3 regions of the Yinghuangia sp. YIM S10712 genome follow, and region 1 is predicted to be linked to each of the others. Evidence: predicted binding sites of a transcription regulator. Region 1 holds the regulator's gene; each other region holds the start of a gene.
The links. The regulator HrcA, encoded in region 1, represses chaperone genes, less so after heat shock. The targets are predictions, from matches to a motif close to TTNGCACTCNGNNNNNCNGAGTGCNAA.

Region 1 (5,407 bases):
CGTGGCGGGGACGTCGCCCGCGACGATCTTGCAGAACAGGCAGTCCGCCTCGGGTTCCCCGGCCGCCATGTGTACCTCCTCGTGAGTCACGGTTCGGCGCGATGCTATCGGCCGGCGGGTCAGGCCCAGCGCCCCGAACGGGCCATGACCACAGAAGCCGCCGATACTCCCGCCGTGGACGTGCGCAGCACGGTCGGGCCGAGCCGGTAGGCCCCGGCCCCCGCCTCCGCGAACGCCGCCAGCTCCTCCGGCGCGACGCCGCCTTCCGGGCCCACCACCAGCACAAGGTCTCCCTCGCCGGGCACGTCCAGCGCCGCGAGCGGTTCGCTCGCCGCCTCGTGGAGAACACCGGCGAGCGCGGCCGTGCGAAGCAGTTGTGCGACCTGACGGGTCGTCATGAGCTCGGTGACCTCGGGCAGATGCACGCGCCGGGCCTGCTTGCCCGCCTCGCGGGCGGTCGCCCGCCACTTCGCCAGGGACTTGGCACCGCGGTCCCCCCGCCACTGCGTGACGCAGCGCGCGGCCGCCCACGGCACGATCACGTCGACGCCCACTTCGGTCATCGTCTCGACGGCGAGCTCGCCGCGGTCGCCCTTGGGCAACGCCTGCACGAGGACGAGACGCGGCGCGGGCGGCGGTTCCTCGGCGCGCTCAAGGACGTCGACGTGCAAGGTGTCCTTGCCCTCGACGACCGCGACCGTGCCGCGCACGGACAGGCCGTGCCCGTCGGTGAGCACGATGTCCTCGCCGACGGTGAGGCGGCGGACGGTGACGGCGTGCCGTCCCTCGGACCCGTCCAGCACGACCCTGCGACCGGTGCGCAGGGCCGGGTCGTCGCTGAGGAAGACGGGGGCGCTCATGAAGCACTCCGGTGGTTCGTACGGAAGTTCGCGTCCGCGGGACGAAGCCGCCCCGCGCCCCGGCCCTCGCGGCTACCGGCCGTTGAACGCGTCCTTCAAGCGGGAGAACAGCCCTTGCTGGCCCGGTGAGAACTGTCCCTGCGGGCGCTCCTCGGCGCGCAGCTTGGCGAGCCTGCGCAGCAGCTCCTCCTGCTCGGGGTCGAGCTTGGTCGGCGTCTGCACCTCGACGTGCACGATGAGGTCGCCTCTGCCGCCGCCGCGCAGGTGGGTGATGCCTCTGCCGTGCAGCGGGATCGACTGGCCGGACTGGGTGCCCGGTCGGATGTCGATCTCGGCGACGCCGTCCAGGGTCTCCAGCGGAACCTTGGTGCCCAGCGCCGCCGCGGTCATCGGGAGCGTCACCGTGCAGTGCAGGTCGTCGCCGCGCCGCTGGAAGGTGGGGTGCGGAACCTCGGAGATCTCGACGTAAAGGTCACCCGCGGGGCCGCCGCCCGGTCCGACCTCGCCTTCGCCGGCGAGCTGGATGCGGGTGCCGGAGTCGACGCCGGCCGGGATCTTGACGGTAAGTGTGCGCCGCGCCCGGACCCGCCCGTCGCCCGCGCACTCCGGGCACGGGCTCGGCACGACCGTGCCGAAGCCCTGGCACTGCGGACACGGCCGCGACGTCATGACCTGGCCGAGGAAGGACCGGGTGACCTGGCTGACCTCGCCGCGGCCACGGCACATGTCGCAGGTCTGGGCGGTGGTGCCGGGGGCCGCGCCCTCGCCGTTGCACGTGTTGCAGGTGACGGCGGTGTCGACCTGGATCTCCCGGGTCGTGCCGAACGCCGCCTCCTCCAACTGCACCTCGATGCGGATCATGGCGTCCTGGCCGCGCCGCGTCCGCGAGCGCGGTCCGCGCTGGCTGGCCTGGCCGAAGAACGCGTCCATGATGTCGCTGAAGCCGAAGCCCGCGCCGAAGCCGCCTCCGGCGCCGGCGGCCGGGTTCCCGAGCGGGTCGCCGCCGAGGTCGTACATCTGGCGCTTCTGCGGATCGGACAGGACCTCGTAGGCCGCGTTGATCTCCTTGAAGCGCTCCTGCGTCTTCGGGTCCGGATTCACATCCGGGTGAAGTTCGCGGGCCAGGCGGCGGAAGGCCTTCTTGATCTCCTCAGGCGTGGCATCGCGCCGAACACCCAGGACTTCGTAGTAATCAGTGGTCAACTACGACTCCGCGAGAATCTGTCCGACGTACCGTGCCACGGCGCGTACCGCTCCCATCGTTCCGGGGTAGTCCATCCTGGTCGGCCCGAGCACGCCGAGTTTGGCGAGGGCTTCGTCGCCGCTGCCGTACCCGACGGACACCACCGAGGTGGCGGCCAGCCCTTCGTGCATGTTCTCGTGCCCGATACGCACCACCATCGCCGGCTCGGTGGCCTCACCGAGCAGACGCAGGAGCACGACGTGCTCCTCCAGGGCTTCGAGCACCGGGCGGATCGTCATCGGGAAATCGGTGCCGAACCGGGTGAGGTTGGCGGTTCCCGCGAGGACGACTCGTTCTTCCTGCTGCTCCACCAGGGTATCGAGCAATGTGGCCAGGACGGTGGTGACGATCGGCCGGTCCTCGGCGGTGAAGGACTCGCCGAGGTCCTGGACGAGTTGCGCGACGTCGGCGAAGCGCTTGCCGACCACGATGCTGTTGATGCGGGCGCGCAGATCGGCGAGGAGGTTCTCGCCGACCGGTTCGGGGCCCTCGATGACGCGCTGCTCGACCCGGCCGGTGTTGGTGATGAGGACGAGCATGATCCGCGTCGGGGCGAGTGTGAGCAACTCGACGTGGCGGATCGTGGAGCGGGTCAGCGACGGGTACTGCACGACCGCGACCTGGTGGGTGAGCTGCGCGAGCAGGCGGACGGTGCGTCCCACGACGTCGTCGAGGTCGACGGCGCCGTCCAGGAAGAGCTGGATCGCACGGCGCTCCGGAGTGGAGAGGGGCTTGATCCCGGCGAGCCGGTCGACGAAGAGCCGGTAGCCCTTGTCGGTGGGTACGCGCCCCGCGCTGGTGTGAGGCTGGGCGATGTAGCCCTCTTCCTCCAACGCCGCCATGTCGTTGCGGATCGTCGCCGGGGACACCCCGAGGTTGTGCCGTTCCGCGAGCGCCTTCGATCCGACGGGCTCATGGGTGGCGACGTAGTCCTGCACGATGGCGCGCAACACGTCGAGCTTGCGGTCGTCGAGCACCTGCGCACCTCCCTGACCTGCCTGGCACTCGTCTGCCTGGAGTGCCAGTGTACGGTGACGCCGTTCGGTCCGTACCCTGCCGTCTGTGCAAGGGTCGACGGATGGTACATGCGGAACACATCGGCTGTGACCCCTGGCGGCCTGTCGGACCAGGCGTTTTCGTGGCGCAGGTGCCCGCGCTGAAGCTGAATGTGACCGCTGTCGCGGGGCGCGACGGCTTCGCGCTGATCGACACCGGCTCGTACGAGCGCGAGACGCGTCTGCTGCTCGCCGGGCTTGCGGCGGCCCTGGAGGCGCACGACCTGCCGTACCGCGCGCTGGCCGTGGTCAACACGCACGGTCACTTCGACCACTGCTACGGCAACGCCGAGGTTCTGCGGCAGTTTCCGGACGCGTGTGTGATCGGTCACGAAGCACTGCCGGACTATCTGCGGATCCGGGGCGAAGAGGGACGCACCGACGCTGTGCGCTTCGGGATGCCGGAGGCGGACATGGCCGCCGTGCGGATCGTGCCGCCGACCCGGCTGGTCACCCGCGGAGGAGCCGAGGTGTACGCGGTGGGCAGTGACCGGTCGCTGGTGCTGGAGGCGGTCCCGGACGGGGCGCACACCTGCGCCGATCTTGTGGTGTACGTGCCGCACTGCGGCCTCGTGGTGGCCGGCGACCTGGTCGAGCAGTCGGGGCCGCCGGCCTGTGGCCCCGACTCGTTTCCGTTCACGTGGCCGGACGCGATCCGCGGGGCGCTGGACATCGCTTGCCTGGCGGCGGGCGACGCGGACGGGCCGGACGACACGGGCGGGGTCCGGGGCGTTCTCCCGGGCCACGGCGAGATGGTCGACACCGTGTTCGCCGACGAACAGCGACGCGAGATCGCCGGTGTGGCCGCCGAGATACGGCGCTGGCACGCCCGGGGGCGCTCGGTCGAGGAGGCCGTGGCACGCGGTGCCTGGCCGTGGGACGCCCCTGCGGTCACCGCCGCCGTGACGCGCGGCTATCACCTGCTGGACCTCGCCCCGGGTTCCGCCCGGCGCGCCTGAACGGGTGAACGCGGGCGGCCCGCTAGCGTCGTCTGCCATGCGCAGCAGGAGTTACGGCCCCGACCTGACCCCGCCGTGGAAGAAGCCCGCGCCCGTTCCCGAGGTCGAGGCCGTCCGGGATCTGGTGGTCGAAGAGGTGGAGACGGGGTTCTGCGGTGCCGTCGTGCGTGTGGAGAAGACCCCGGAGGGCTTCACGGTGACGCTGGAGGACCGGCACGGCGCCCACCGGGTGTTCCCGATGGAGCCGCGCGGCTTCATGGTCGACGGGGTCGTGGTGACGCTGGTGCGGCCGGTGGTCTCGCACACGGCTCCGACCCGCTCGGCGCGGACGGCTTCGGGCTCGCTCGCGGTGCCGGACGCCCGCGCGCGAGTGGCCCGGGCCGGGCGCATCTACGTCGAAGGGCGGCACGACGCCGAGCTCGTCGAGCGGGTGTGGGGAGACGACCTGCGCATCGAGGGCGTCGTGGTGGAGTGTCTGGAGGGCGTGGACCATCTCCCGGACGTCGTACGCGAGTTCCGCCCCGGACCGGGACGGCGGCTGGGCGTGCTGGTCGACCACTTGGTGCCGGGGTCGAAGGAGAACCGCATCGCCGCCGAGGTGGCGGGCGGGCCATACGGCGGTGATGTGCTGGTCACCGGGCACCCGTTCGTCGACATCTGGCAGGCCGTCAAACCGTCGGTGCTGGGGATCGCGGCGTGGCCGGATGTGCCGCGCGGTGTGGCGTGGAAGGACGGCGTCAACGCGGGGCTCGGGCGTACGACGTGCACGGGCGAGACGTGGCGGTGGATTCTCGGGCATGTGGCGTCGTTCCGGGATCTGGAGCCGGCGCTGCTGGGCCGGGTGGAAGAGCTGATCGATTTCGTGACCGCGCCGGAGTGAAGAGCCGGCGGGAAAACGCGCGTTGCCGCGAGAACGGCGTTACGGACACGAACTCCCTTTGCGCAATAACTTGTTAACAAGTGTCCACTTGGCAAGACATCATTGACCGGATTCGCCCGCTCCTGCCAAAGTCGTGCCCGTGAGTTCGGACATGGCCCTCGTTTCGCGCCGCCACATCGACTTCTGTCGTGTCGCGGGCGCCATCTGTGCCGTCCGCTGATCTTCACCTTCTTTTCGCCCGGGATCACGGTCCGGCGGCGCATTGCCCCGGCCGTCGTACTTGATTTCCCCGGCATTCGCGTCTGACGTACCCCCACATCGCTTCCGCTCGCGGCCGATTCCGTGCCGTGCGTGCGTATTCCCCTGCCTCGAATCAGTCCAGAGGAGTTTTGCCATGCCTGCTGTTCCTT
Region 2 (5,407 bases), on a different contig from region 1:
GTCGCCGCGGCCAAGGGCTACGCGATGGCGCTCGACAAGCCGGTGTACGGCGTCAACCACCTGGCCGCGCACGTGTGCGTCGACCAGCTCGAACACGGTCGTCTCCCCGAGCCCTGCATGGCCCTGCTCGTCTCCGGCGGCCACTCGTCGCTGCTGATGGTCCCCGACGTGACCTCCGACGTACGCCCGCTCGGCTCGACCATCGACGACGCCGCCGGCGAGGCGTTCGACAAGGTCGCGCGGGTCCTCGGCCTCGGATTCCCCGGCGGCCCCGCGATCGACCGGCAGGCTCGCGACGGTCAGCCCGACGCCATCGCGTTCCCGCGCGGACTGACCGGGCCGCGCGACGCCGCGTACGACTTCTCCTTCTCCGGCCTGAAGACAGCCGTCGCCCGCTGGGTGGAAGGCCGCCGGCGCGAGGGCCGCCCGATTCCCGTGGCGGATGTCGCCGCGTCCTTCCAGGAGGCCGTCGCGGACGTGCTCACCCGCAAGGCGATCCGCGCGTGCCGCGAGAACGGCGTCGAACACCTGCTCCTCGGCGGGGGCGTGGCCGCCAACTCGCGCCTGCGCGCGATGGCCGCGGAGCGCTGCCGCGACGCCGGGATCACGCTGCGCGTGCCGCGTCCGGGTCTGTGCACCGACAACGGCGCGATGGTCGCCGCGCTCGGCGCCGAGATGGTGTGGCGCGACCGTGCGCCGTCGACACTCGACATCCCGGCGGACTCGTCGATGCCCGTGACCGTCACCCAGGCGTGAGGGGAAGATCATGACCGCTCGGATCACCGCGGCGATGTGGGAGGCCAAGGCCAACCCCGGCAGCGGGGACGCACTCGTGGACTGGGTCCGCCGGATCGCGCTGCCGTCACTGGACGGCGCTCCCGGCCTGCAACGCGTCGAAGTCTTCCGGAACGCCGACAACCGGGTCGTCGTCATCAGCATGTGGACCGGCGAGCCGTCCGGACTGCCCGACCCCCCGCCCGACCTGGTCGCCCGCCCGCCGCACATCTGGGACTTCGAGCAGGTGCAGCGCTGAAGCCCCGGACACGGGTACGGCGCTGCCCGTCGCACCAGGTGCAGCGCCGCCCGTGTGGTTGAAGGGCCGTTCGCGGACCGCGCCCCGCCCCCGGCGAGGAGGCCTGGTTCACAAGCCGGGAACGGGACACCCGCATCCATGGCGTCGCGCCGCCGCACGCGCCATGCCTTCAGGACAAGAGTCTGCCCCGGCCACCCGGGGCCTTACACCCGTATCGACATTCCGGTGCCCGCCGTCGCCGCGATGGTGTATGCAGCGGCATCCCCCCGCATCCGCACTCGCAGGCGTCCCCCCGCATCCGCACTCGCACAGGGCGGTCCGCTACTGCCCCGACGACCCGAGACGCACGCGTGGGCCCGGTACTGCGGTGGCCGGCCACTGACTCGACGATCCGAGGCGCACGCGTGGGCTCGGCATTGCGGTGGCCACTGCCGTGCCCAGCCCTGCGGTGGCCCAGCCCCTGACCTCATCAGGGCCCCGCCCCTTTCCCTGGAGCCCCCGCCGGCCGCCCGAGCAGCATCGTCGGCGCCCCCGCGACCCGCGTCAGGAACACCGTCGCCGACGCCGGACCGCTCGGCTTCACCCGCTTGCGCACCTCCTCCGGCGCGACGGCGGAGCCGCGTTTCTTCACGGTCAGCGTGCCGATGCCGCGTTCCCGCACGACCGCCTTCAACTTCTTCAGGTTGAACGGCATGACATCGGTGAGCTCGTACGCGGCGGCGAACGGTGTCGGGACCAGCGTGTCGGCGGTGATGTACGCGATGGTCGGGTCGACGAGCGCGCCGCCGACCGCGTCCGCCACCTCGGCGACCAGATGCGCCCGGATGACCGCCCCGTCAGGCTCGTAGAGATAGCGCCTCACCGGACCGTCGGGCGCCTGGCGCACCGATGCGGCCCCGACCGCGTCGCCGCCCGGCAGCAGCGTCGCCCGAAGCGGCTCGCCGGCGAGACGGCCCCACCACAGGACCGCCTCCTTCACATCGCCCGCGTACGACACCCACTCCGCCGCCGTACCCTCCGGCACCGCCTCGTGCGGAATACCGGGCGCGACTTTCGCCGCGCCACACGGCACTCGCGCCGTGAGGGTCTCGACAAACGACAGCGGCGGCGAATACGCCTCAGGATCGAACACCCGCCCGCGTGCCGTTCGCCGCGCCGGGTCGACGAACACCGCGTCGAAGCCGGTGAGTTCGACCTCGCGTACATCCGCGCACCGCACCTCGACACGGCCCGCGACCCCCAGCGCCTCCGCGTTGGCCGCCGCGACCGCGCACGTGAGCGGATCCCGGTCCACGGCGACCACTCGAACACCGGTCCGCGCCAAGGCAACTGCGTCCGCCCCGATCCCACAGCACAGATCCGCGACCGTCCGCACTCCCGCCCCCGCGATCCGCCGAGCGCGATGTGCCGCGACCTCCGCCCGCGTCGCCTGCTCCACCCCGTCGGCGGTGAAGAACATGCGCGCGGCATCGTCCCCGAACTTCGCTCGCCCCCGCTGCCGCAACCGCGCCTGCCCCAACGCCGCGGCCACCAAGGCGGGCTCATGCTCCCGCCGCAACCGCGTCGCCCACGCCAACTCCTCCGCAACCTCGAAGTCAGCCAGCACATCAAGCAGTTCGCGCCCCTCGCACGTCAGCAGGCGAGAGAAGTCGGCAGTGTCCACACCCCATTGTCGACGCCGGCCCCACCGCCCAGGTCACTCCACCCCCGGTCACAGGGCGCGGAACGACGCCTTCACTTCCGGCCGGTCGAGTACCTCGACGAACATGACGACATCGTCCACGACGTCGAGGATGATCACGCCTTTCGCCGGGAGAAGGCAGATGTTGCGATGCCCAGAGCCGTACGCGCCTTCGGGCCGCGCGGCGGTGTCGAGTACGGGGAGCATGCTGACCCGGGCTTCACGCCGAGGGTCTACGCGCCTCTCGTGCCGCGGAGCCGCACGCGTACGAACACCGCAATCGATGAAGAGCTTCTGCGTGATCGCGGCCCACAGACGGCCCGGAAGCCCTGATCAGGGCCACCCGGCGGGCTCCGTCCCAGGCGCCACGGGGAATCGTGCGTTGGCACTCTAGTTGACGGAGTGCTAAGCGAAGCTTAGGGTCTGACATTGGCACTCTCCCTATGAGTGTGCCAACGCGACGGGCAGGTCCGGCACCCGCGACGACGGGCTTACCTGGTCGCCACCTGACAATTACCCCGTGAGATCTCCGAAGGGGGAGGTCGGATCGTGACGACCGCCAGCACCAAGGTTGCCATCAAGCCGCTTGAGGACCGCATTGTGGTCCAGACGCTCGAAGCCGAGCAGACCACGGCTTCGGGCCTGGTCATCCCGGACACGGCGAAGGAGAAGCCCCAGGAGGGCGTCGTCCTGGCCGTGGGCCCCGGCCGGTTCGAGGACGGCAACCGCCTGCCGCTCGACGTGAAGGTCGGCGACGTTGTCCTGTACAGCAAGTACGGCGGCACCGAGGTGAAGTACAACGGCGAGGAGTACCTCGTCCTCTCGGCGCGCGACGTTCTCGCGATCATCGAGAAGTGACATCGCGGTAACCGCGTAAGTCATCGACCCGCCCCGGGCACCCCGACTGGGGCGCCCGGGGCGGTGTCGTCGACGCGCCAACCCACAGCCAACGAGGGCGAAGGAAACAGAGGACTCACATCCCATGGCCAAGATTCTGCAGTTCGACGAGCACGCCCGCCGTTCGCTGGAGCGTGGCGTCAACGCGCTCGCGGACGCGGTCAAGGTGACGATCGGCCCCAAGGGCCGCAACGTCGTCATCGACAAGAAGTTCGGTGCGCCGACCATCACGAACGACGGCGTGACGATCGCCCGTGAGGTCGAGCTGGACGACCCGTACGAGAACCTCGGCGCGCAGCTCGCGAAGGAGGTGGCGACCAAGACCAACGACATCGCGGGTGACGGCACCACCACCGCGACGGTGCTCGCTCAGGCGCTGGTACGCGAGGGCCTGCGCAACGTCGCGGCGGGCGCGGCGCCGATGGACCTGAAGAAGGGCATCGACGCGGCGGTCAAGGCGGTCTCGGACGAGCTGCTCGGCACCGCGCGCGCGATCGACGGCAAGGAGGACATCGCCAACGTCGCCGCGCTGTCCGCGCAGGACCGCCAGATCGGCGAGCTGATCGCCGAGGCGATGGACAAGGTCGGCAAGGACGGTGTCATCACCGTCGAAGAGTCGAACACGATGGGCCTGGAGCTGGAGTTCACCGAGGGCCTCCAGTTCGACAAGGGCTACCTGTCGCCGTACATGGTCACCGACCAGGAGCGCATGGAAGCGGTCCTGGACGACCCGTACATCCTGATCAACCAGGGCAAGATCTCGGCGATCGCCGAGCTGCTGCCGATCCTGGAGAAGGTCATCCAGGCGGGTGGCAACAAGCCGCTGCTGATCGTCGCCGAGGACATCGAGGGCGAGGCGCTGTCCACCCTCGTCGTCAACAAGATCCGCGGCACGTTCAACGCCGTCGCGGTCAAGGCCCCCGGCTTCGGCGACCGCCGCAAGGCGATGCTGGAGGACATGGCCATCCTGACCGGCGGCCAGGTCATCGCCCCCGAGGTCGGTCTGAAGCTGGACCAGGTCGGGCTTGAGGTCCTGGGCACGGCGCGCCGCGTCACGATCACCAAGGACGCCACCACGGTCGTCGACGGTGCCGGCGCGTCCGACCAGATCGCCGACCGCGTCCGCCAGATCAAGGCCGAGATCGAGAACACCGACTCCGACTGGGACCGCGAGAAGCTCCAGGAGCGCCTCGCGAAGCTGGCCGGCGGTGTGTGCGTGATCCGCGTGGGCGCGGCCACCGAGGTCGAGCTCAAGGAGAAGAAGCACCGCCTGGAGGACGCGGTCTCCGCGACCCGCGCGGCCATCGAGGAAGGCATCGTCGCCGGCGGCGGCGCCGCACTCGTGCACGCTTCCTCGGTGCTGGCGGAGAACCTGGGCCACACCGGCGACGTCGCGACCGGTGTCGCGGTCGTGCGCCGCGCGACCGTCGAGCCGCTGCGCTGGATCGCCGAGAACGCGGGCCTTGAGGGCTACGTCATCGTCAACAAGGTGCAGGAGCTTGAGGTCGGCCACGGCTACAACGCGGCCACCGGCGAGTACGGCGACCTGCTCAAGGCCGGCGTCATCGACCCGGTCAAGGTCACCCGCTCCGCGCTGCAGAACGCCGCGTCGATCGCGTCGCTGCTGCTGACCACGGAGTCGCTGGTCGTCGAGAAGCCGGCCGAGCCGGAGTCGGCCGGGCACGGCCACAGCCACGGCGGCCACGGGCACAGCCACTGAGCCTCGTCGCCGCGAGTCAGTCGATCGATGATGTGATCAGAGCGACGCTCGGAGACGTTCGGCACTGATCGATCGT
Region 3 (5,407 bases), on a different contig from region 1:
GGAGCGCGTGACCTTGGCCGGGTCGATGATGCCCTCGGCGACCAGGTCGACGTAGTCGCCGGTCGCGGCGTTGAGGCCGTGGCCCGGGGTGAGGTTGCGCACCTTCTCGACCACGACGCCGCCCTCAAGGCCGGCGTTGACCGCGATCTGCTTCAGCGGGGCCTCGACGGCCAGCTTGACGATCGCGGCACCGGTGGCCTCGTCGCCCTCCAGGTCGAACTTCTCGAACGCGGCCTGGGACGCCTGGAGCAGGGCCACGCCACCACCGGCGACGATGCCCTCCTCGACGGCGGCCTTGGCGTTGCGCACCGCGTCCTCGATGCGGTGCTTGCGCTCCTTGAGCTCGACCTCGGTGGCCGCGCCCGCCTTGATGACGGCGACGCCGCCGGCGAGCTTGGCGAGGCGCTCCTGGAGCTTCTCGCGGTCGTAGTCGGAGTCCGACTGCTCGATCTCGGCGCGGATCTGGTTCACGCGGCCCGCGACCTGGTCCGAGTCACCGGCACCGTCGACGATGGTGGTCTCGTCCTTGGTGACGACGACCTTGCGCGCGCGGCCCAGCAGCTCCAGCCCGGCGTTCTCCAGCTTGAGGCCGACCTCCTCGCTGATGACCTGGCCACCGGTGAGGATGGCGATGTCGCCCAGCATGGCCTTGCGGCGGTCGCCGAAGCCGGGGGCCTTGACCGCGACGGACTTGAAGGTGCCGCGGATCTTGTTGACGACGAGGGTGGCCAGGGCCTCGCCCTCGACGTCCTCGGCGATGATCGCGAGCGGCTTGCCGCCCTGCATGACCTTCTCCAGCAGCGGGAGCAGGTCCTTCACCGACGAGATCTTGCTGTTGACGATCAGGATGTACGGGTCGTCGAGGACGGCCTCCATACGCTCCGGGTCGGTGGAGAAGTAGGGCGAGATGTAACCCTTGTCGAAGCGCATGCCCTCGGTGAGCTCCAGCTCCAGACCGAAGGTGTTGCTCTCCTCGACGGTGATGACGCCTTCCTTGCCGACCTTGTCCATCGCCTCGGCGATCATCTCGCCGATCTGCGGGTCGGCGGCGGAGATGGAGGCCGTCGAAGCGATCTGCTCCTTGGTCTCGACGTCCTTCGCAAGGTTGAGAAGCTGCTCCGAGACGGCCTCGACGGCCTTCTCGATGCCGCGCTTGAGGGCCATCGGGTTGGCGCCGGCGGCGACGTTCCGAAGACCCTCGCGTACGAGCGCCTGGGCGAGGACGGTCGCGGTCGTCGTACCGTCACCGGCGACGTCGTCCGTCTTCTTCGCGACCTCCTTGACCAGCTCGGCGCCGATCTTCTCGTACGGGTCCTCCAGCTCGATCTCCTTGGCGATGCTCACACCATCGTTGGTGATGGTGGGCGCACCCCACTTCTTCTCGAGCACGACGTTGCGGCCCTTGGGGCCCAGCGTGACCTTGACGGCGTCGGCGAGCTGGTTCATCCCGCGCTCGAGGCCGCGACGCGCTTCCTCGTCGAACGCGATGATCTTGGCCATGTGGTGAGGTCCTCCCAGAACGGGGTGGATGCTGAAGAACCCGAGCCGACGCCCGCGACGGCCGATCCGGCTCCGCGGGGATCCTTCCCCCACGGCCTCCGGACCTCATCTGCCCGGTCCTTTGTCACTCTCACATCCAGAGTGCTAACGCCAATGATTAGCACTCGGGTAGGTCGAGTGCAAGCGGCCACCCGCGCCACCCCCTCCGACCTGCGGTCGGACACGCCGAGGCCCGGCCTCCCCAACCGGGAGACCGGGCCTCGGCGCACACGCGCAAGAAGAAGAGCAGTCCCAGAAGAGCGGTGAACAGGCTCAGCCGGTCAGAACGCGTCTGAGGCTCAGCCGGTCACTCGGACCATGTCCGCCTGCGGGCCCTTCTGCCCCTGCGAGATCTCGAACTCGACCCGCTGTCCTTCCTCAAGCGTCCGGTACCCGTCCATCTGGATCGCGCTGTAGTGGACGAAAACGTCCGCACCACCGTCGACCGCGATGAAGCCGTACCCCTTCTCCGCGTTGAACCACTTGACGGTGCCCTGAGCCATTCCTAACTCCCCTGTTACTGGCCCTTTCACGGAAACTGCGCGCCGCAGCTCCGGGTCGTTCGCTTACTTCTTGACCCACTGAGTGAAGTCAGCACAGGGCAAGCAGGTTCGCGAGTTGTTGCCGCGCACCAGAGCAGTACGTGGAACCGTCCGACCGCGGCTGAATGTATCCGCATGGGCGGTCGACGCAACAGGTCAAACGGACGAGAAATCCCACGAGAATAAAAGAGACATATAGTCCTATCACGTGAGTAATGGCGCATTACACCACTGGAGGAAAGCAATAAAAGGTACATATCGGATGTGATCTCGACCACGGGATTGTGCGGCTCTTGCCGCGACATCTCCGGTAAATGCGGTTGTAGAGGCCACGCTTCATCCCGCTTCCACGGAATCGGTCCTTCCGATTCATCGCTTCCCGCCCGCGTTCCCGGCCCCCGACTATCGATCATGAAAAAAGTCCGCCGCGCGACTTCGCGCGGCGGACTTCTGCGTTTTCCGGCGACGGACAGCTCTCAACAACCGCCCGCGACGGCCGGGATCACCGAGACGTTCGCGCCGTCCGGGGTGGCCGTCTGGAGGCCGTCCGCGAAACGCACGTCGTCGTCGTTCACATACACGTTCACGAACCGCCGCAGCTTGCCCTGGTCGTCAAGCACACGCGCGGCGATGCCCGGGTAGGACTTCTCCAGCGACTCGATGACCTCGGCGAGCGTGGCGCCGTCGGCCGTCACCTCGGCCTCGCCGCCGGTGTACGTGCGCAGAATCGTCGGGATTCGGACGGAAACACTCATGGTTTGACCCAACCTTTCGGGTGATCCCCCGGCGATCAGCGGCCGGCCGCCGGGTCGGCGGTTCTTGTGGAGACGGCGGGGTTGCGTGGAGCGGATGTACGCCGGTTCAGGCCAGCCCGGCTTCGCGGAACGCGTCGAGACTCGGACGGATGGTCGCGGACACGCCCGTGGTCGACTCGATGGCGTCCAGCGTCTTGAGGCCGTCACCGGTGTTGAGGACGACCGTGGTGGCCTCCGGGTCGAGCTGCCCGGTCTCGACCAGCTTCTGCAGGCAGCCGACCGTCACGCCGCCCGCGGTCTCGCCGAAGATGCCCTCGGTCCGCGCGAGCAGCTTGATCGCCTCGACCACGCGCCCGTCGTCCACGTCCTCGACCGCGCCGCCGGTGCGCTTGCACACGTCCAGCACGTACGGGCCGTCCGCCGGGTTGCCGATCGCCAGCGACTTGGCGATCGTGTTCGGCTTGACGGGGCGGATCACATCGTGCCCGGCCTTCCACGCCGCCGACACCGGCGAGCAGCCCTCGGCCTGCGCGCCGAACACCTTGTACGGGGTGTCCTCGACCAACCCGAGCTTGATCAGCTCACGGAAGCCCTTGTCGATCTTGGTGAGCTGCGATCCCGACGCGATCGGCACGACGATCTGCTCGGGCAGGCGCCACCCCAGCTGCTCGGCGATCTCGAACGCCAGCGTCTTGGAGCCCTCGCCGTAGTACGGCCGCAGGTTCACGTTGACGAAGCCCCAGCCCTCGCCGGCGGTGTCGCCGATGAGCTCCGAGCAGAAGCGGTTGACGTCGTCGTAGGTGCCCTCGATCGCGACCAGGTTGCCGCCGTACGCCGCGGCCGTCAGGACCTTCCCGGCCTCCAGGTCGGCCGGGATGAACACGCACGAGCGCAGCCCCGCCCGCGCGGAAGCCGCGGCCACCGCGCCGGCCAGGTTGCCGGTCGACGAGCACGAGAGGGTCGTGAAGCCGAAGTTGCGGGCCGCCTCGACGGCGATCGCCACGACACGGTCCTTGAAGGAGTGCGTCGGGTTGCCGGAGTCGTCCTTGACGTACAGGTCCTTGATGCCCAGCTCGCGGCCCAGGTTGCGGGCTTCCACGAGCTTGGTGAAGCCGGGGTTCAGGTTGGGCTTGGCCGCGACGTCGGCCGGTACCGGAAGCAGCGGCGCGTACCGCCAGATGTTGTTCGGACCGGCCGCGATCTGCTCGCGCGTGACGCCGCCGGAGAAGTCGTACGCGACCTCCAGCGGCCCGAAACAGACCTCACACGCGAACTTCGGGCCCAGGTCGTACCGCTCGCCGCATTCGCGGCAGGACAAAGCGACAGCGGGGCCGAAGGCGCCGGGCGCGAGGGTCAGGGTTTGTGCGATCACAGCCATGTGAGCGAGGCCTCTCTCCTCATCTTCCCCACGGGGGTCCCCGCAGGCCGGACTTGGCACCAGTCCGTCGGGGGCCCCGCGTGCGACGCACATGGGTGTCCGAAATCGGATGGTTGCCGGGGCTTCAACGGGCCGTTCCCTCTGCCCCTCTGGATGAGCTCTATGGCGGCAGAGCGCCACCGGCCCCCCGAAGGGCAACCCGGCAGCCGCGCCGCGTTTGTCCGAGCCGACATGCGATCGTCGTATCTCGTGACCAAGACTGTAACCGAACCGGTAGCCGGTCGATCATCGGCGTCCGACCCGCGAGACGATGTCCCGCAGAGTCCCGCAGACGCGCACGTCAGAGGCCACGGCACCGCACGTGCACGAAAACACGTACGAAACGTACACATGACACAGTGCACGGCAACTGAACGAGACGACAGGGGAACCCGAAAGTGCTGCCCGAGGTGAGCCGCTGGCTGGACCGCCGGTCCTCGACCGCCGCCGACTGGCCGGTGCCGATGCTGTGGGAGGCCAAACGCGCCGCCCCGGCAAGCCGCGTCAGCGTGGTCCTCCCCGCCCTCGACGAGGAGCGGACCGTGGGCGCCATCGTGCACGCCATCCGCTCCGAGCTCATGGACCGGTACCCCCTGGTCGACGAGCTCGTGGTGGTCGACTCGGGCTCCACCGACCGCACCGCCGAGGCCGCCGCCCGGGCCGGCGCGCGCGTCGTACACCGCGACGACATCCTCCCGCGCGTGCCCGCGCTGCGCGGCAAAGGCGAGGTGCTGTGGCGGTCGCTCCTGGTCACGAGCGGCGACATCGTCTGCTTCATCGACGCCGACCTGCGCGACTTCTCCGCCGCCTTCGTGTCCGGCATCCTCGGCCCGATGCTGACCGACCCGTCCGTGCAGCTCGTCAAGGCCATGTACGACCGGCCGCTGGAGATCGGCGACACCGTCGTCCCGGCCGGCGGCGGCCGGGTGACCGAACTGGTCGCGCGGCCCCTGCTGAACATGTACTGGCCCGAACTCGCCGGCTTCGTCCAGCCCCTCGGCGGCGAATACGCCGCCCGCCGCAGCCTCCTCGAACGCCTGCCGTTCCCGTGCGGCTACGGCGTCGAGACCGCCATGCTCATCGACGCGCTGCATCTGGTCGGCCTCGACGCCATGGCCCAGGTCGACGTAGGGGTGCGCCGCCACAACCACCAG

Region 2: groES (co-chaperone GroES) is a predicted target of HrcA. The motif match lies at 3,097-3,123, and genes of this name have one in related genera.
Region 3: groL (chaperonin GroEL) is a predicted target of HrcA. The motif match lies at 1,658-1,684, and genes of this name have one in related genera.

What each region holds. Positions count from the first base shown of each region.
Region 1 is NZ_JBPKBI010000002.1:396,892-402,298, reverse strand. Features, by position in the region: gene ACRX5W_RS07210 (histidine triad nucleotide-binding protein) at 1-69, opposite strand, end outside; gene ACRX5W_RS07205 (16S rRNA (uracil(1498)-N(3))-methyltransferase) at 120-860, opposite strand; gene dnaJ (molecular chaperone DnaJ) at 933-2,063, opposite strand; gene hrcA (heat-inducible transcriptional repressor HrcA) at 2,064-3,080, opposite strand; gene ACRX5W_RS07190 (MBL fold metallo-hydrolase) at 3,242-4,117, shown strand; gene ACRX5W_RS07185 (DUF3097 family protein) at 4,155-4,997, shown strand; gene ACRX5W_RS07180 (putative leader peptide) at 5,149-5,217, shown strand; gene ACRX5W_RS07175 (ABC transporter substrate-binding protein) at 5,392-5,407, shown strand, end outside.
Region 2 is NZ_JBPKBI010000001.1:776,184-781,590, forward strand. Features, by position in the region: gene tsaD (tRNA (adenosine(37)-N6)-threonylcarbamoyltransferase complex transferase subunit TsaD) at 1-756, shown strand, start outside; gene ACRX5W_RS03725 (antibiotic biosynthesis monooxygenase family protein) at 767-1,033, shown strand; gene ACRX5W_RS03730 (class I SAM-dependent methyltransferase) at 1,503-2,696, opposite strand; gene ACRX5W_RS03735 (hypothetical protein) at 2,745-2,921, opposite strand; gene groES (co-chaperone GroES) at 3,264-3,572, shown strand; gene groL (chaperonin GroEL) at 3,697-5,331, shown strand.
Region 3 is NZ_JBPKBI010000001.1:462,153-467,559, reverse strand. Features, by position in the region: gene groL (chaperonin GroEL) at 1-1,500, opposite strand, end outside; gene ACRX5W_RS02220 (cold-shock protein) at 1,839-2,042, opposite strand; gene ACRX5W_RS02215 (ubiquitin-like small modifier protein 1) at 2,558-2,836, opposite strand; gene thrC (threonine synthase) at 2,943-4,214, opposite strand; SAM riboswitch class I at 4,231-4,374, opposite strand; gene ACRX5W_RS02205 (glucosyl-3-phosphoglycerate synthase) at 4,652-5,407, shown strand, end outside.